2 regions of the Rheinheimera mangrovi genome follow, and region 1 is predicted to be linked to the other one. Evidence: predicted binding sites of a transcription regulator. Region 1 holds the regulator's gene; the other holds the start of a gene.

What was found. Region 1 encodes LexA, which represses DNA repair genes until DNA is damaged. Its sites were predicted from a motif close to TACTGTNNATATNNACAGTA; they were not measured.
Region 2: the regulator LexA is predicted to act here: its motif matches at 7,044-7,063, upstream of imuA (translesion DNA synthesis-associated protein ImuA).

Annotation. Positions count from the first base shown of each region.
Region 1 covers NZ_CP034683.1:148,308-158,213, reverse strand. The annotation lists gene EK374_RS00740 (COX15/CtaA family protein) at 1-557, opposite strand, end outside; gene EK374_RS00735 (hypothetical protein) at 557-1,054, opposite strand; gene EK374_RS00730 (SURF1 family protein) at 1,055-1,768, opposite strand; gene EK374_RS00725 (DUF2909 domain-containing protein) at 1,796-2,005, shown strand; gene EK374_RS00720 (cytochrome c oxidase subunit 3) at 2,039-2,920, opposite strand; gene EK374_RS00715 (cytochrome c oxidase assembly protein) at 2,913-3,476, opposite strand; gene ctaD (cytochrome c oxidase subunit I) at 3,485-5,080, opposite strand; gene coxB (cytochrome c oxidase subunit II) at 5,090-6,223, opposite strand; gene lexA (transcriptional repressor LexA) at 6,622-7,248, opposite strand; gene plsB (glycerol-3-phosphate 1-O-acyltransferase PlsB) at 7,370-9,805, shown strand.
Region 2 covers NZ_CP034683.1:3,187,325-3,197,230, reverse strand. The annotation lists gene EK374_RS14415 (HAD family hydrolase) at 1-445, shown strand, start outside; gene EK374_RS14410 (ion transporter) at 459-1,259, opposite strand; gene EK374_RS14405 (hypothetical protein) at 1,335-1,733, opposite strand; gene EK374_RS14400 (error-prone DNA polymerase) at 1,760-4,867, opposite strand; gene EK374_RS14395 (Y-family DNA polymerase) at 4,867-6,333, opposite strand; gene imuA (translesion DNA synthesis-associated protein ImuA) at 6,345-7,028, opposite strand; gene EK374_RS14385 (hypothetical protein) at 7,444-7,785, opposite strand; gene EK374_RS14380 (hypothetical protein) at 7,894-8,271, opposite strand; gene EK374_RS14375 (SOS response-associated peptidase family protein) at 8,571-9,257, opposite strand; gene EK374_RS14370 (MFS transporter) at 9,369-9,906, shown strand, end outside.

The sequences.
Region 1 (9,906 bases):
GCTGCAGTCCAGCCCCCCAAGGCAATTTGGGCGACCAGCACCAGCAATACAGGCCAAAACAGCAGCTTCAGGCTTGGCTTTACAGCAATGAAAGGCGCAGGTTGTAATTGCCACCAATACAGCGCCAGTAACGACAGCAAGCTAAAACCACCCAGCAAATGCCCCATCACCACCACTGGGTGCAAAGCTAAAGTCACAGTCCACATGCCCAAAGCGGCTTGGAAAATTACCAGCCCCAATAACACAGTGGGTAACAACAAGCGTTTTTGTTTCAGACTCAACAGGAAAATGGCCAGGATCAACAGCCCCAAAGTGCCGGCAAAATACCTGTGGATCATCTCATTCCAGGCTTTATGACTTTCGACAGGTCGATCCGGATATAAAGCTTCTGCCTGCTCAATATGATGGGCCTGCTCCGGTACTTTTAAAAAACCGTAACAGCCAGGCCAGTCCGGGCAACCTAAACCGGCATCGGTCAGACGGGTGTAAGCGCCTAGTAAAATCACCAGCATGGCCAATACTAAGGCGCAACTGACTAAAGGTTTCAGGGCTCTCATCAAAGCCCCCTGTCGTATTTCAGCAGTTTGTTTAAATCGGTCAGAATAGCTTTGCCGGTTTGCACCATCTGGGTTTTGTCGGCAGTCACAGGGTAAGTCATCAAAGCCAGGCCATTCAGATCCACCAGCACCAGCTTTTGCTGTAACGCATCAGCCCCCACAGGATTAGCCTGCCACAATAATTTTTGTGGCTGAGTACCACCAGATTGCCATAACTCTAAATGCTGCTGTTTACGGCCCAGGGCTGTATAGACCTGCTGCATACCGTAATGGGCGTTCTGACATACGGCATCACAGTCAGTTTTATTGCTGACATAAGCTAAGCGCCAGTGCACATCACCACTGGCTTTAGGTAACAGCACAATTTCTTCGGTCAACCACTGGCCTTTATTGGTCGTCGCTCCGCCAAACCAGCCTAAAGATAAAAACGCCTGAGCAAAGGCTAGCGGTAATAAAGAACACAACAAAAACAGCAGCAAAAATTTATTCTTCGCCATTTACAGCTCCTTCTTTGACATAAACCAGCCGATCACGACTACAGCAACTGCCAGCAGCAACCATTGCAGCGCATAAGCCCGGTGTTTTTCCGGCGGCATCACCACAGCGTTGTAGTGGTACAGATAAGGGGATTGTTGCTGATACAGCAGAACCGGAGCCAACTCTTGCCCCAGCACTTGCGCCAGTTCCGCAGGTTCCACTTGTTGCATCCGCTGTGGCCATAAACCGGTGTTTTCTAAATTTTGGCCGAGGCGAAAGCCTTTGAGTTCAGTGCGCAATAACGCTTTTAAATCAAACTGTTCCGGAATGCCAAGTTCGGGCAATTGATCGCGGCTGGGCGGCGCAGCAACCCAACCCAAGTTCACTAAAACTGCTGGGCCCTGATTGGATACCAGCACAGGGATCACCACGTCGTAGCCTGCTTTGCCCTGGATCAGCTGATTATCCAACAGCCAGACCGCAGGTTTTAACCAGACCGCTTTGCCTTGTAGCATCAGGCCGTCTTGTTGCTCCGCTGGTATGGACGCTAAATCTATCCACTGCACCGGCCCTTGCTGCTCTGCCTGGTGCAACTGATCCAATTGAGTTTGCTTTTGTTCGGCGCGCTGCCATTGCCAGTAACTCAACTTGATCAAAAGCGCAAAAGCGACCAGAGTGAATACAGCCAGCAGCCAGTGTCGGGACAGATGACGAACAAAAGGCTGGGTGGTCATAAAAGTACCAGCCCTAAGTGAGGTTTTATGTGGATTAAACTTTTACTCATTGCACTACTGCTCTTTATTGTTTTTAACTTATTTCGTGCTTTGTTTCTGATGCTGAAGGACGATGAGAATCAGCCCAGTATGTCCAAGTTTTTAGGCCGACGCGTCTGGTGGTCGGCCATAGTGTTATTGCTGGTGATCCTTGCACTGCAGTTTGGCATCATCACTCCGCACGGCAGGCCCTATTAGCCACTAAGCGGGCAGAACAAGCCCGCCTCTGTGTTACAGCACGTAGACAAAAATAAACAAACATAACCAGACCACATCAACAAAATGCCAGTACCAGGCTGCGGCCTGAAAAGCAAAATGCTTATGGGCGGTAAAGTGGTTTTTCAGCAAAATACGCAGGAAAATCACTGTCAGGAATAAGGCCCCCAGAGTCACATGCAGACCATGAAAACCTGTCAGTAAAAAGAAGGTGTTGCCATAAATACCTGAGTCCAGTTTTAAACCCAGATCCTGATAGGCATGTACGTACTCTATGCCCTGCAAATACAGAAAACTTGCCCCTAACAGGATAGTGAGTCCTAACATCAGCTTCAGCTGACCTCTTTTATTTTGCTCTAACCCCATATGAGCAAACTGCAAAGTGACAGAAGATGCTAATAAAATCAGCGTGTTATAAAGCGGTAAACCTTGCCACGGCATGGCCTGAGTTTCAGTACCACCCGGTGTTTTTAGTAAAGGCCAGGCCGCTTCAAAAGCAGGCCACAATACAGCAGCTGTACTGGCGTTATTGCTGGCACCGTCCAACCACGGAATAGCGATGATACGGGCATAAAACAATGCACCAAAAAAGGCTGCAAAAAACATGACTTCGGAAAAAATAAACCAACTCATGCCCTGGCGATACGATCTGTCCAGTTGTTTGCTGTACAAACCATGCATGGACTCATCAATCACATTTCTGAACCAGCCGACCAGCATAAAAATTAAAGTGGCGACACCAGCCAGCAACAGATAACCGCCATAACCCGGCTGATCTTTCGTCACTTCATTGACAAAATGTCCTGCACCAAAGGCCATCATAAAAAGCGCCACTGCGCCTACTATCGGCCAAGGGCTTTGCTCTGGTACGTAATAATGTTCGTATTTTTCACTCATTGTTATCCCCTGTTGCTGTCTGTGCAGTGACCGGGGTGGCAGCTTCTACTTCGTACAAGGTGTAGGACAAAGTGATAGTGCTGAACTGTTCCGGTAGTGCGGGATCGACGTAAAATTGCAACGGCATTAATAACTGCTGACCTGCCGTCAGATGTTGTTGGGTAAAACAGAAACATTCCATTTTATTAAAATACAAAGCAGCCTGCCCCGGCGACACCGAAGGCACAGCCTGAGCTGTCATGGCACGGCCTGTGACATTGTGCGCCATATAATCAATGCGGTGGATCTCCCCCGGATGCACCCGCAGTTTGTGCACCACTGGTTCAAACACCCAGGGCATGTTGTTATTCGGACGGGCAATAAACTCCACCAGCACTTCACGTTTTTTATCCGGTATAGCCGCTTCTGCTGTCGCTGCCATGCTAGAGGTTTTACCGTTCAGGCCTGTTAAATCACAAAATACGTCGTACAAAGGCACTAAGGCATAACCAAAACCAAACATGGCTGCCGTCAGCAGACATAATTTAACCACTATAGGTTGATGCTTCAGTGCCATAACGCCCCCTACTTGATTTCAGGTGGTGTAGTAAAGCTGTGATAAGGCGCTGGCGAAGGGATTGTCCATTCCAGGCCCTCAGCGCCTTCCCATACCTGATCTGTGGCTTTTTCACCGCCTTTAATGCATTTCACCACCAGCCAGACAAACAACAGCTGAGATAAACCAAAGGCAAATCCACCAATGCTGATCAGCGCATTAAAGTCAGCAAATTGCAGGGCGTAATCCGGGATCCGTCGTGGCATACCAGCTAGGCCAACAAAATGCATTGGGAAAAACAGCACGTTGACCGAAATTAACGAACACCAGAAATGCCATTGCCCCAGAGTTTCGTCGTACATATGACCAGTCCACTTTGGTAGCCAGTAATAGGCCGCCGCCATAATAGAGAAGATGGCGCCTGTGACTAACACATAGTGGAAATGTGCGACCACAAAGTAGGTGTCATGGTACTGGAAGTCGGCAGGCGTAATGGCCAGCATCAAGCCGGAGAAGCCCCCTATGGTAAAGAGCACAATAAAGGCCAGGGCAAACATCATAGGCACTTCAAAGGTCATAGCGCCCCGCCACATAGTGGCCACCCAGTTAAAGACTTTCACCCCGGTCGGCACAGCGATTAGCATGGTGCAATACATAAAAAACAGTTCTGCGAACACCGGCATACCAGTCGTGAACATATGATGCGCCCAAACTAAAAAGGACAGCAGCGCAATACTGGAGGTGGCGTACACCATAGAGGCATAACCAAACAAGGGTTTACGGGCAAAGGTCGGTACTATGCTTGAGACAATACCAAAGGCGGGCAGAATCATGATGTAGACTTCGGGGTGACCAAAAAACCAGAAAATATGCTGGAACAACACAGGGTCGCCGCCACCGGCCGCATCAAAAAAGCTGGTACCAAAGTATTTATCGGTCAGCACCATAGTGACAGCACCGGCCAGCACAGGCATTACAGCAATCAGCAGGTAAGCCGTAATAAACCAGGTCCAGACAAACAAAGGCATTTTCATGTAGGTCATGCCTGGAGCGCGCAGGTTCATAATGGTTACTATCACGTTGATAGCGCCCATAATGGATGAAATACCCATGATATGAACAGAGAACACAAAAAGTGCCGTGCTGTCGCTGCTGTAGGTAGTGGATAGCGGAGCATAGAAAGTCCAGCCAAAACCAGGTCCACCGCCTTCCATAAATAAAGACAGCAGCAGGATGCTAAAAGCAAAAGGTAAGATCCAGAAGCTCCAGTTGTTCATCCTTGGCAAGGCCATGTCCGGCGCGCCTATCATCATAGGCACCAGCCAGTTGGCCAGACCGGTAAAGGCCGGCATCACAGCACCAAATACCATGATCAGGCCATGTACTGTGGTCATCTGGTTAAAAAAGTCGGGTTGTACTATTTGCAAACCTGGCTGGAATAACTCAGCCCGGATCACCATAGCCATAGCTCCGCCGATAAAAAACATAGTCAATGCAAACAGCAGGTACAAAGTACCTATGTCTTTGTGGTTGGTGGTATAAAGCCAGCGTTTTAAGCCTTTGGCTGGCCCATGATGATGCTCATGCTCAGCATGAGCATGTGGATCTGTAGTAACAGTACTCATCTGCGCCCCCTATGGTTTTTGTGCTTTGGCGATATCGGCAGCTTGCACCAGATCGCCTGTATTGTTATCCCAGGCATTACGCTCATAGGTAATCACTGCCGCAATTTCACTTAAACTCAGCTGTTTAGCAAAAGCCTGCATAGCGGTACCGGTTTTGCCGTTCAGCACTATGTCGATATGGGCAGGTAAATCCTCCAATGCCATTTTGCTACCTTTAAGCGCAGGAAAGACGCCCGGAATGCCCATGCCCGTAGGTTGATGGCAGGCAGCGCAATAACCCATGTAGGTTTTTTCACCCAAGGTCATTAACTCTTCTTTACTCATATTCATCGACAGCAGCTTTTGTTCTTCAGCTTTGGCAGCGGCCTGAGTAGCAGCTTCCTGAGCTATCCACTGCTCAAAATCGGCCTGATCTTTGGCAATAACAACGACAGGCATAAAACCATGGTCTTTCCCACAGAGCTCAGCACATTGACCTCTGTAGACGCCGGCTTGGTCCACTTTGGTCCAGGCTTCATTGATAAAGCCAGGGTTGGCATCTTTTTTCACCGCAAAAGCCGGCACCCACCAGGAGTGGATCACATCATCTGAGGTGACTAAAAAGCGTACTTTTTTGCCTGTAGGGATCACCAAAGGCCTGTCGACTTCCAACAGGTAGTTCTCGCCTTTTTTCAGTTTGTTGTCGATCTGCTTACGGGGTGTGGCCAGCAAAGAGTAGTACTCTACTTTGTGGTCCATGTATTTGTAGTGCCACTTCCATTGTGAGCCAGTGATCAGAATAGTCACGTCAGCTTCAGAGGTGTCTTCCATCGCTATCAGAGTTTGGGTGGCGGGTATCGCCATTAAAATAAGAATAACTACAGGTAAAGCAGTCCAAAGCAGCTCTACTTTGGTGCTCTCATGAAATTGGGCGGGCTCGACGCCCTTCGACTTACGATGGTGGATGATGGACCAAAACATCACCCCAAATACCGCTACCCCTATTGCACAGCAAATGTAAAAAATCTTCATATGCAGGTGGTAAACCTGCTGACTGATTTCTGTAACCCCTTGAGTCATGTTCAAAGGCATTTCTGCAGACTGCGTCGAAAACGCAAGCAAAAAGGTTAGCAGCGACCAACACAGATAACTGGTTTTCGCCACGTGACTTCTCCTCTGTCTTTGCACAAAGCAAATTGCAGATTAAAAGACACACACCCTACTTCGTCTTTGGTCCGCAACTGCCATTATTATTATTGTCCCGATTTAACTTGCTTAAACCCTTCGTACTTGAAGCTGCAGCTTTGTTGATTGCCTGCTCTAGCCCCAGTCACATAGGACGACTATGCTCCTGGGGTCTCGCGCACTTGTCGCCTCTCTGCAACTCCAAATACTTTGGGTATAAACCGGTGCACTGATTTGTTTATTTTGCTATCAGTTGCATCTAACAATTAGTCAAGGAACAGACAGAAGTAAACCCGAAAAATGAAAAAGCACCGATAAAACCAAATGGTCGTACCAGTGCTTCATATATTACAAACTATTGAGTCAGGTAGATTTTTTTACCAGCTACTAGTGCGGATCACACCAACGGCGAGGCCTTCAATGGCAAAATGCTGTTGGCTTAAGTCCACTTTAATCACGTCAAAATCACCGTTTTCCGGATGCAGGTAAACCATCTGGCCTTCACGGCGAAAACGCTTTACTGTGACTTCATCTTCAACCCGGGCGACTACGATCTGTCCCTGACGTGCTTCAGTGGTTTTGTGTACAGCCAGTAAGTCACCATCCAGAATACCGATGTCTTTCATACTCATGCCCTGCACTTTTAATAAAAAGTCGGCATTGGGTTTAAACAAACTGGCATCGAGCTGATAACGCTGCTGAATATGTTCTGCTGCCAGAATAGGTTGGCCAGCAGCCACTTTGCCTATCAATGGCAAACCCGGCTCTTCTTCAACATCATTGGCAGCTTCATCTTCAACCAAACGTATACCACGGGACGTGCCCGGCATCATTTCGATAAAACCTTTTTTTGCCAGCGCTTTTAAATGCTCTTCAGCAGCATTGGCTGACTTAAATCCCAGCTGAGTAGCAATTTCAGCACGGGTCGGTGGCATACCTGAAGCTGCCTGATAATCTTTAAGCAGTTGCAAAATTTCGGCTTGTCTTGGTGTTAATGGACGCATAATGCTGAATACCTATACAGTGGATACTGTGAGTATATACAGCCTTTTGTAGTCTGCCAAGCATTTTGCTGGTAAGACCTTCCATGCTATTCTAGCGGCTGTTTATAAGTACGGATTTGATATGTTAAAACCAATCACATGGTTAGCTAAGCTGCTGTATTGGCCACTCAAACCTTTGGTCAGATGCAAAATAGTGCCGGAACCTGTAGCTGAAAATCTGGCGCTGGACTCCAAACAGCCGGTGTTTTATATCACAAGAACCGCCTCTTCCAGCGATTTAGCGACCTTAGCCCGCGTCTGTCATAGACTCGGATTGCCCGATCCTATGACGCCGGTGCAATTGGACAATACCAGCTTGTCCCGTACTATATTCCTTGAACAACCTCGTGTGCTCTGGGGCAGTCGCGCCTCCACCGACGCCCTACAACAAGGGCTGGCTTTGTTGCAGGCGCATCAGCGGGACCCGAATTTTTCAGCGCAACTTATCCCTGTATCAGTGCTCTGGGGCAGAGCTCCGGGTAAAGAAGACAGTGTGAAATCTATGCTCGGTGAATCTGAATCCCCAAGCTGGCTGGCCAAGCTGTTTATTGTGTTGATTTCCGGTCGTCATACCTTAGTGCGTTTCAGTAAAGCCGTCTCTGTACGGCAGATCATTGAAAATGCCACTGTCAACGAAGACACAGCTCACAAATTATTGCGGGTGGCACGTTTTCATTTTTACCGTCAGCGTTTGGCGGCAACAGGTCCTAAACTGCCGGACAGAGCTGCATTATTTAACTCTTTACTGGCATCCGATGCGTTAAAAAAGGCCATTGAAGAAGAAGCTCAAAGTAAAAAAATCAGCATCAGAGAAGCGAGAGCTGAAGCTTTAAAACTGTTGGAAGAAATAGCAGCGGATTACCGCGAATCCACCTTAAGAGTGGGCGACCGTTTCCTCGGCTGGTTATGGAAAAAGCTGTACTCAGGCTTAAAAATCACTAATGGTCAGGTGCTGACGGATTTAGTGCAAAAAGGCCATGAGATTGTTTATGTGCCCTGCCATCGTAGTCATATGGATTATCTGTTGCTTAGCTACGTCATTTACCATCAGGGTTTAGCTCCACCCCATATAGCCGCTGGTATTAACCTGAATTTCTGGCCTGTAGGTAATTTTTTCCGCCGCGGTGGTGCTTTTTTTATTCGCCGTAGTTTTAGCGGTGAAAAACTCTATTCTGCTGTGTTTCGTGAGTACTTAAGCCAACTGTTCAGCAAAGGTTATCCGGTGAAGTATTACTCCGAAGGGGGGCGCAGCCGCACAGGCCGTTTGCTGCAACCTAAGACAGGTATGCTGGCGATGACGGTACAAGCCGTATTAAGAGGCATAGACAGACCTATCAGCCTGGTACCTGTTTACTTAGGTTATGAGCACGTGATGGAGGTCAATACCTACCTGACCGAACTCAAAGGCTCCAGCAAGAAAAAGGAATCTATAGGAGGCGTCTTTAGCGCTGCACGTAAACTGCGGGACTATGGCTATGGTTATGTGAACTTCGGTCAGCCGATTTCGCTGAATGCCTTTTTAAACCAACAGGAACCTGATTGGCGCGCATCGATAGAAACAGCGGATCTGCAAAAGCCAAGCTGGCTAAATCCGGCAGTAGCCGCACTGGCGACCCAGATCATGCAGCGGATTAACCAAGCGGCGGCGCTGAACAGCATCAACCTGATCGCCACCTGTTTACTGGCCACACGCCAGCATTCGCTAACCAGACAGGAACTCACTACACAGTTGGAGTTTTACCGTAACTTACAACACCATGCGCCTTATCATGCTAGTGTGACTTTGCCTGAAGGTTCAGTCAGCCAATGGATTGACCATGCTATTCGTTTGAAGAAAGTCGAAGTATCACAAGACAGCTTTGGTCAAATTATTCAGCTGACGCCTGAAAATGCGATTTTATTAAGTTATTACCGCAATAATGTCTGCCATTTGTTTATGCTGCCTGCAATTTTGGCGACAGCCTTGTTACAGCATCCAGGTTTAACTAAAGTGCAGTTGGTGAATATTTGTCAACTACTGCAGCCTCTGTTACAACATGAATTGTTTTTGCAGCTGGAGCACTTTAACGACTACATCAGCCAGGTGCTGGAGCAATTGCAAAAACACCAGTTAGTCGAAGTACAGGGCCAGTATCTGCAAGCAGCACCTGTACAACAGGCAGGTCATTTTATGTTGGAGCTATTGGCACACAATGCACAGGATGTTTTACAACGTTACGCTGTGGTGCTGAATTTGCTGCAACTGCGTAGTCCACTCACACGCGCTGATTTAGAGCAACAGAGCCATGAACTGGCACAGCGTTTAAGCACTTTGCACGGTATCAGCTCACCTGAATATCACGACAAACAGCTGTTTTCGACCTTAATTAACGCCTTGCGTGACGCTGGTTATTGCCATACCAATGAGCAAAATGAACTGGAAGCCACGGCTATTTTGTTACCTCTACAGCAAACCGTAAATGGCTTATTGAGAGCGGATGTACTACAGACTGTATTGAGTATAGTGAAAAAGGCATAACTCTTTGTGCCAGAAAAAAACCACCTCAACTGCAGGTAATGCCGATCAGTTAAGCAAATATCAGATCGGTTGACCGATCCAGTGGTTAATGTATAAAGGCC
Region 2 (9,906 bases), 1.6 Mb from region 1:
CGCTATAGAAAAACAACAGGCGGCGCAGATTATTGTCGACTTTGAACTGGAAGGCGCACGTAAAGCCAGTTGGATGCCCAATGCGGATCTCTTGCTGCAGCAGCTCAATCACAGACAAATGCCTATGGCGATTTTGACCCGCAATATGCGTCAGGCCACAGAGCTTTGTGTACAGGCGCTGAATATCCCTATTGATTTGGTGCTGACCCGCGACGATGCGCCGGCAAAACCTCAGCCCGAAGGCTTGTGGCTGATAGCCGAACGTTTAGGTGTGCAGCCTAATGAAATGCTGTATGTCGGTGACTACCTGTTTGATATCCAGACAGCCCGGAACGCCGGTTCCTATTGCTGCTTATACCGTTACGGCGATAACCATATTTACGCTGAGCAAGCTGATTTAGTTGTCGATGATTTACTGGACTTGCTGGTGCATTTGCAAAAATAACCTTCCTGCGTAGCTAAAGCTCTTTCTCCAATACCTTAGGCAGACGGCGGTGTTTTTCTTTGGCTTCTTTGATGGCGTCACTAAAAGCGGACGCCAAAATACCTGTGGGTACTGCAATCATACAAATCCCAGTGACTGCAGTGATCCCCGCCAGAATGCGGCCAAATACAGTGATAGGGTAGACGTCGCCATAACCTACAGTAGTTAAAGTGGCGATGGCCCACCAGGTGGCACGAGGGATAGAACCAAAAGCTTCGGGTTGAATATCCCCTTCCACTAAATACAGGCAGGTCGCGGCAAACAGAAGAATAATCAGACCAAAAATACCACTGACCAGCAGTTCATAAGTACGGCTGCGCACAGCTTCCGCTATGCATTCCAGTGCTGTGGAAAATCGGCCAAGTCGTGCCAGGCGCACCACTCGTATTAATAACACCAGACGTAAAATCACGCCGCCATTGCCCAGATACAGCGAAAAGGCTACAAAGATCGCCAGCAAGTCGGCCAAAGCAAAAAAGGAAAAGAAATGCTGCCAACGACTTTTTATCGAGTCATTTTCAATGCAAGTCCAGAGTCTTGCCAGATACTCCAGCAAAAACAGTGAGCCCAAAGCCAGTTCAGTGGCTCGGAACCAATGTTCGTGGCCCTGACGTATACTGGGTTCGGTTTGAATAATGGCCAGCACAATACCAGCCAGTATCACAACAGCTATGACTATATTCAGTGGCGACATGCCTTTACCTGAATACAATACAGGGTCGAGCTGGTGAGCCAGACGAGAGCGCAGTTTGTGCAACAGAGGTTGATCGTGCATAACACACCATTTAAAAAAGCGATGATTGATTGTCTGTGCAAGTCGCTGATTTGGCAAGGTGTTCCTCAGGACTTGTTAAAAATCCCCCGGAATTTCGTCCAGCTCTGCAATAGCATTCTGTAGCAAGGCGTGTTGCCGTTCCTGCTCCGTTAATATGCCGACAAAAGGCGTGCGGCGGCGCAGCTTACGTAAATAAGGGCTGTCTTCTGTGATGCCTGCACAAAACTGTTCTGGTTCAGCATACAGTTCTAACACAGACACCCAATACATATAAGCACCATACCCCAGCTGGCCGTTGTCGCGCCGCTCTTCCAGTTTGGCTTTGACCTGTTCGAGTAAATCGGGCTCAGCCAGTAATTTGTTTGCTATTGCCTGATGCAGCACCAAAATTTGCCGGTCGATATTTTCATCTTTGATGCCGGTTTTTTTCACCCTATAGGGTCTGTTTTTTTTATTGCTTTTGGGTATCCACATCTTTGTATTCTTTAGTTTTCATGAGTTTAATGGAATTCTCTGGAGTAAGATCTGAGTGATCCTAACAAGGGCGTCAGGTCGGTTAAACGTCCGGCGATAATATGGATCACCCCGTCTTTTTTCTCCAGAATACCGTTAACCTTCATCAGCTTAGATTTTAAATAGGCCTGACGCTGTGCCGAAGCTGTAGCCGACCAAACCACTAAATTGCTAAAACCTGTGCCATCTTCCAGTGTGATAAAAGTCACACCTGATGCCGTGCCAGGGCTTTGCCTCGCTGTGACTAATCCTATTACAGTCACCACCGACTTATGGTTCAGTGTAGGAAGCTCAGCTGCCTGCGCAAATTTACCCAGCACGCCTTGCTGTTTTAATAACTGCACCGGATGAGTCCGCAGGCTCAGCCCTGTACTTTGATAATCTTCCACCACTTCCGCCAGTTCGGAAGGCAAAGGCAGCTGATACTGAGTCTGGTAAGGTTCGGCCGCCAGTAAAGGCAACTTATGCTGTTGGTCCAACAACTGCCAGCGCGCCTGATAGCGTTGCCCTGATAGCTGTTGTAAGGCATTGGCACTGGCAAGGGCTGTTAAATCGCCATCGCTGACACCAGACTGCGCCACTGCAGCCAACTGGAGATAACCCCCTTGTGGTCTGTGCTTGAGTAACATCACTGCCCCTTGTTGCGTTAAACCTTTCACTAGCCGGAGCCCAAGGCGGATCGCAAAACCAGTGCCGCTGCTGGCGGGCACCATCAGATGGTCCCAATCCGACTGATTCACACACACCGGCAGTACCTCCATATTATGCTGCCGTGCATCCTGGATCAGCTGGCTCGGCGCATAAAAGCCCATAGGCTGGCTGTTGAGTAAGGCGACATAAAAAGCCACAGGGTAATACTGTTTTAAATACGCCGAGACATAAGCCAGCACGGCAAAACTGGCCGAATGTGATTCAGGAAAACCATATTCACCAAAACCACAAATTTGCTGGTAAATACGTTCGGCAAATTCTTGTTGATAGCCCCGGCTTAACATGCCATCGATCAGTTTTTGTTTAAATTGGATCAGCTCACCGGTTTTTTTCCAGCTGGCCATAGCACGGCGCAGCTGATCGGCTTCACCGCCACTAAAACCTGCCGCGACCATCGCCAGTTTAATCACTTGCTCCTGAAAAATCGGCACACCTAAAGTACGTTCCAGCACTTGCTTAACTGCAGCAGAAGGGTAGGACACAGCTTCTTCGCCATGACGGCGTTTTAAATACGGATGCACCATATCGCCCTGAATAGGGCCGGGCCGCACTATGGCTATCTGGATCACCAAATCGTAATAACTTGCAGGGCGCAGTCGTGGCAGCATCGACATCTGGGCCCGTGATTCAATCTGAAATAAACCTACAGTGTCGGCTTTTTGAATGGCTTCATACACCTTGGGATCGTCACCTGCTTTGGTAATGGCCGCTATGCTTAAGTCGGTGTTCTGGTAACGCCTGACTAAATCAAAAGTTTTACGGATAGCGCTTAACATACCCAAAGCCAACACATCTACTTTTAACAGCTTTAATGATTCCAGATCATCTTTATCCCACTGGATCACAGTGCGATCGGCCATAGCTGCATTTTCCACTGGCACCAGTTCGTACAAAGGCCCCTGAGATATCACAAAACCTCCGACATGCTGTGATAAATGCCGTGGCATGCCCACCAGTTGCTGTACCAGTTGCACCAGTAGCTGAGCTTTTTTCGCCTGAGGATCCAGCCCAAGCTGAGTCAGCTGGCTGCTCCAGTGCTGGCTTTTATCCCGCCTGTGCAGGTTTTTTAAGAAAAACTCCACCTGATGCAGCTCAAAACCCAAAGCTTTACTGATATCGCGAAAGGCACTTTTAAAGCGATAACAAATCACAGTAGCGGCCAGGGCTGCGCGCTCACGGCCATATTTCTGGTAAATATACTGGATCACTTCTTCGCGGCGTTCATGCTCAAAATCAACATCTATATCAGGAGGTTCAGCCCGTTCTTTCGAGATAAAACGTTCGATCAGTACATTGATCTGGCGGGGATCCACAGCAGTAATAGCCAGGCAATAACAGACCACTGAATTCGCCGCCGAGCCACGGCCCTGATACAAGATCTGCTGCTGCTGCGCAAATACCACCAAGTCATGAATAGTTAAAAAGTAATAGGGGTAATTGAGCTGCTCTATTAAATCCAGCTCTTTGTGAATGGTCTGCTGAATATCTGCCGGCACCCCTTCAGGGAAACGTTGTGCCTCGCCCAGTTTGACCAAATCCCGTAAATGCTGCATCGCGGTTTTGCCTGCTGGCACCAGTTCAGCGGGGTACTGATAACTTAATTCATCCAAAGAAAAGCTACATACATCAGCCAGTTTTTGGCTATTGTCTAAAAGCTCTGGCGGAAATAATTGCTGCAATTTTTTAATAGGCCTTAAGCTTTGTTCGGCGTTACTTAACAGCTGCCGCGCCATATCAGGCACAGCTTTGCCCGCTTTAATTGCGCTTAAGGCATGTTGTAACGGCAAACGGCTGGCCTGATGTATCAGCACTTCACCTATGGCGCAGCAGGGCAGTTGCAGCTGCTCTGCCAGTTGCTGGCAATAAGGCAGATAAAACTGGTCCTGGCTTTGTAACTTGCGGCTGGCGCCAAGCCATAACTTGTCCGCATGGTGCTGAATTAACCAGTGGCCCCAGTACAGATCGGTTTGTTGATCGCCGCTGGGCAGCCAGAGGATCTGGCACTGCTGAATACGCTGAATATCCCATTCGGCCAGCTGGTACGAGCCTTTGTCGGCGCGACGTCTGGCCTGAGTAATAATGCGGCATAACTCGCTATACGCGCTTTTATCCGGACAAAGCAACACCAGCCGTAGCTGTGGGTTCAGTACCAATAAAGAGCCAATAATCAGCTTTAGTGGTAGCTGTTTTTCTTTAATGTGCTGGTGAGCGCGTACTACGCCTGCCAGCGAGCATTCATCGGTAATGGCCAGCGCCTGATACCCTAAAGCTGCTGCTTGTTGTACCAATTCAGCCGGACTGGATGCGCCTTGCAGGAAGGAGAAGTGGCTTTGGCAAACTAGCTCAGAGTAGTCACTGCGTGTGGTTGAGTTTTGGCTTTTCATCAGCTGAAATACCCCTGCAGATACAGTTGCTCTGGCTGCTGCAAATCACGGTATAGCCATAACCACTGGCCTTGGGCATTCTGGCCGACGTAATAGTCGCGGTGTTGGCTCTGCTGTTGCCACCAGCCACTGCTTAAGCGCTCCGGGCCACAATGCAGCTGCAACTGCTGTTGCTGATCAGCGTCCACAGCCAGAGGCGGGTTGACTAAAAAGGCTGGTCGTATCGCGGCTAAGTGGCCTGCAATAGCGGTTTGTGGTTCTAAAGCTGCGGCATATCCACTGGCCTGCTCAGGCAGCAGATCATTGTGCAGACAAGGGCTTTTTACCTGCTCTTTCCCCAGACGGGCCTGCAATAAAGACACCAGCTGCAGGGCCGAATACAGCTGCTGTTTGCCGGCAAACAGGGTTTTATACTGAGCGTAACGCGGCCCGGCGCGCTTGAGAGTCAGTTGTAGCTGGATCACGGGCTTTTTCAGCTTTAAGCGCTCCAACTGCAAGGCGCAGAGCTTCAGCCATTCTTTGCTTTGATATTCGCCCTGAGCTGAATGCAATTGCAGCTGTTGTTGCTGCTCTTGCCGCTGTAATAAACACAACTCCAGCTGATAGGCCAGTTGATCCCTTTGTTGTAAATACAGCTGCAGCAGGCCAAACAAGTGCTGTAAAGGGCCCAATAGCTGGTCGCTGCGCTCCATTTCGTACAGCAGTTCCAGTTGTTGTTCAAACTGTTCTGCGGGCTGAATAAATTGCAACAGCGCAGGTTTTGCTCCGGTTAGCTGTTGTAAATACTGCAGCATGTCCACACCAAAACGCCGTACCAGTTCGGCCTGCGGGATGGTTAACAGATCGCCAAGCCGGATCAGGCCAAGGCGCTGTAATTGCTCCTGTAGCTTGTCCGGTAATTGGGCCTGTTGCAGTGGTAAAGCCTTGAGTTGCTGCTGAATTTTATCGCTTTGCAGCAAAAATTGATCCCAGCCTTGTTGTGCCAGTAAACGCGCCACTAAAGGTTGCTGCGCTGTAGCAAAATGATACTGATAACCCGCTTGTTGCAGCACTTGTTGTAGTTGTTGCCAAAACTGCAGAGCACCACCATACAAGGCCAGCATAGGGCTTAATTTTAATAACAAACCTGAATCAGGCTGCAGCGCTATATCGGCGCAGTATTGATACAACAGCTGAGCCAGCTGCTCTAATTGTTGTTGTTCCTGCTCCGCCTGATGCGGCACCAGCTGCAATTGATGGCATAACGCCGCAGCAGAGGCCAAGCCCATGCCCAAAGTTAAACCGGCCTGTCGGGCCGCAGTATTCAATTGCAGCAGCTGATGGTCAGCGCCTACTATCGCCAGAGGGGCTGTTAAATCCAGCTGATCTTTGTCCAGTGCCTGAGTTGTGGCGTGTTGCAACAGCAATTTATCCAGCTGCAATTGCGGGAAATATAAATACAACCAAAACTCCATCTGAGCAGCCATACCCACTCGCCTCAGCTGACTCTGGATAAAGGCGGACGGGAATGCTGGCTGTGCTGCAGTTCTGTTTTGATAAACTGCGGATAAAGTTCAGCCCATGGCAGCAGCAGTTCCTGCTGTTGCCAGCCGCCTTTACGTTTCAGAATACGGATCTGCAAGCCGTTGCTGGCTGGGGTGAGTTGTAAACTTAAAGCCCAGGGCAAGAGTTGTTGTTCGGCCTGCGTTGGGCGGAACAAATACAACTGGCTCTGGCCTTGTGCTGCCGCCAGCTGCAAACGCTTCAGTTGGGTTAAATTCAGCTGGTTTTGCCAGAGCAGCACGTCCATACAACTGCCACTTTTTAAACAAAGTTCTGCCGCCCAGAGCGCATCGGCAGAGCGGGGCGCATCAAGTTGTAACACTTGATGCAAAGGCCGCTTTTGCTGCAGCAGGTATTCAGCACAGAGGCTGGCCGGTGGATTGATCCAAACTTGCAGCAGATCGGATCCGGACTGGCCCAGCGCTTTTTGGATCAATTGCACTTCAGCACAAGCGCCATGGCTTTGTAATTCAATCACAGTATGCTGTGGCCAGCCGCCGCCCAGCAGCTGATCCAAAGCGCTAAAACCTGTACTTTGGCAATGTTCATAAGGCGCTTCGGTTTGATTGGCCAGCCATATCAGTTGCCTGTTCTGCAGCTGTTGCAACAGAGCATTCATGATAGTTATCTCAAATACTGTATATAAACACAGTATAAAAGATCCGCTTTGGATCGCAAGGGGCAGTCAGAGTTTTTGCGCAGCTTGTCATGGCAGTGTTGTTATGTGGGGTGGTGTATTTTATTATTTTTCAATGGTTTAGTGATGTGTGTGCGGTGCTTTAATAACGGGGATTTTTCTGGGAATTGACAGGTACTTAGGGTGGCAGAGCGTGAGCAACAGACCAGAGGCGCTGCCCCAAACCCTCATGATGCTTTTAGGCGCTTAGGATAGAAAAAGGACAGCGCAGGTATAAGTATCCTTTTCATTTACCAGGCAGGGGCAATATGCAAAAACTGACCCTGTTTTTTTACGCTGTTTTTTACATCGCAGCCTATGCGTAGCGTGGGCGATTAACATTTGCTTGTTATGCGCACTACTGCCGCAGAGAAATAGTTTTTTTAGATTTAAATACATAAATAACCAGCATTACGCTGGAGTAACACCACCATAGGGTTGATGCGAAATGCCATCCGCCTGCAAAATTTATATCTTGAAATGCAAACCAAACCGCAACCAAAGAAACAAAAAGACTGATAACTGCAGGAGGCAAAGAAGGCTTTTTTATAAGCCAGACACATAGCGCCAATAAGATAATGACATCAATCAAAAACAGGACATTAAAAAAAGAAAAGCCAGCATAGATTGCGGCAATTACCGCCAAATTTGCTGCCATGTTTTTCGATTTTTCCGGAAGTGAATTATCAGAATTATTCACAATATATCTACTACACCTGCATAACTATCGCCTAAACGGCGAACAACTTGTTGCGAGTCCAGCGGCCAAAGGCCGCGATGTTTAAGGCGCTTGTTAGGCATTTGCCATTTAAAATATTTCCATAATCAGAGTTTCTCCCTGAGGTGGAAAATCGAAGATTACCGATTCGTAAGGGCCTTCTTCAGTTTCTATATCTATTGAGTCACCACTTATAAAGGCGATGGTTAATACGTTCGGACTTTTTAACACCGCTTTCTCTGGAATCTGCCTGCACAAAGCGCCCCAAGGCCCTGAATTAGGGGCATCATCCCACTCATACTCCTTGCCTTTTATTGAGGCAAATACCCGCGCGTTACAGCAAACACTAAAATTATTAAACTGAATACTTAAGCCCCATGTGGCAAGCTGTATTGACTGAACGAACTCATCCTCTTTTTCGAAGTATTGATTTAAAGTCGCTGCAATCTCTTCATTAAATAAAATCATTTCTGCTTCACTGAATGCCTAACAATTTAATAGAAGGTAAAACGCCCGCAAGTCGAACATTATTCCGCCTTCTTTCCTGATTTTTCTTATACCAAACTAGCGCTGATGTACCTCTATTTCAACAGAATTTTCTGAAATCAGTAAATTTGTGTCCGGCAAAATTTATAAAGGCAGTTCACTAGTTGTTCTTGAATTGACTCAAGCTGGTGATATGGAAATTTACCCAGTGGTTTAGACTATTAAAGGGAGTGATAAATAGGCATTTACCGCAAAGCACAATGTCAGCAATAGTCACAAAACTAACACTCATCACAAGCTATTCTGAATTCGCTGCTTATGGGCTCGGGTTGGCTTGGCTTTTTTACCTTTACCCCAGTGAGGTCGACGCATAATTTCGGGGTCAACAAAGTGTTCAATTGCGAACTGTCTGTATCCGGTGAAAGCCAGGCAGCATAGTGGCTTTGCGGTAGTAGCAAAGGCGATGCTTTGCTGTGATAGGGCATTAACTTGGGGTGAGGGGGCAGGGTGATCACTGAGCAACTGTATACAACTTCGCCTGTAGCTTTGTGAACCCATTCCTTGTATAGCCCACCTAAGGCTATTGCCTTATCCGCGGTAAAATCGTGGTATACAGCTTTTCCGTCTACTTGCTCTGTTTCTCCAAAGCCCTTCACGGGAATAATGCAGCGCTGATGTCTATAGCTGTTATATCCTGCTGAGCGTGGCACATCGAGTTTGTCATAGCGTGTATTAAAGCTGGTATAAGCCGATGGTTTAAATCCAGTCTCTGTTTGTTCTAACAACAGCCACCAGGTGGCATCCTGCAGGGTACGGCGATTCGATTGTTCCAGAATGACAGACACTGTGCTGGCCGCCTGAATAAAACGGCCCGTTCTGAGCGCTTTGTCTTTAAACGAAATGCCGAGTTGGCCGCAAAGGTCTATTACTTCAGGGCTATCTATGACATTCAGACGTCCACACATCATCCGGCTACCTTTTCTAAACTCTTGCTATCACTCTAATGGCAATCAGCAGATTTGCCACTACTGGGCTTTTGAAAAGCACCAATGTTTGATGCAAAAGCGGATGGTGCCTGAATGGCTGCACTTGCTTATCCGATGGCTCAGCAGCTGAGAATTATGTTAATCTGCGCGGCTTTTCTGCGTTCTCCAGCGCTGCATCATTTGGGTATGGATATGACTGAAACCACAAAATTTACCACTAAAACCTGGATGCTGATCCTGAGTGTGGTGCTGATTGCCTTCACCTTAAGGCCTTCTATGGCCTCTATCGGGCCTTTATTGCCTTTGATGCAACCTGAACTACAACTGTCTTTTACTCAGGCTTCGCTACTGACCATGTTGCCCGTATTAGCTATGGGCTTAGGTATCTTTTTTGCCCATCAACTGGCGCTGTGGTTTGGCTCTTATCAGGTAATTTTCTGGGCATCTGTTGCTATAGCTGCGGCCACTGCACAGCGCTATTGGGCTGCAGGTGCGTTAGATTTAACCTTAAGCGCCATAGTGGCAGGTTTGGGCATTGCCATGGTGCAGGCTGTGGTGCCTGGGGTGATTAAACAAAAGTTCAGCGCCAAAGCGCCTTTAGTGATGGGCTGGTATATCTCGGCCATTATTG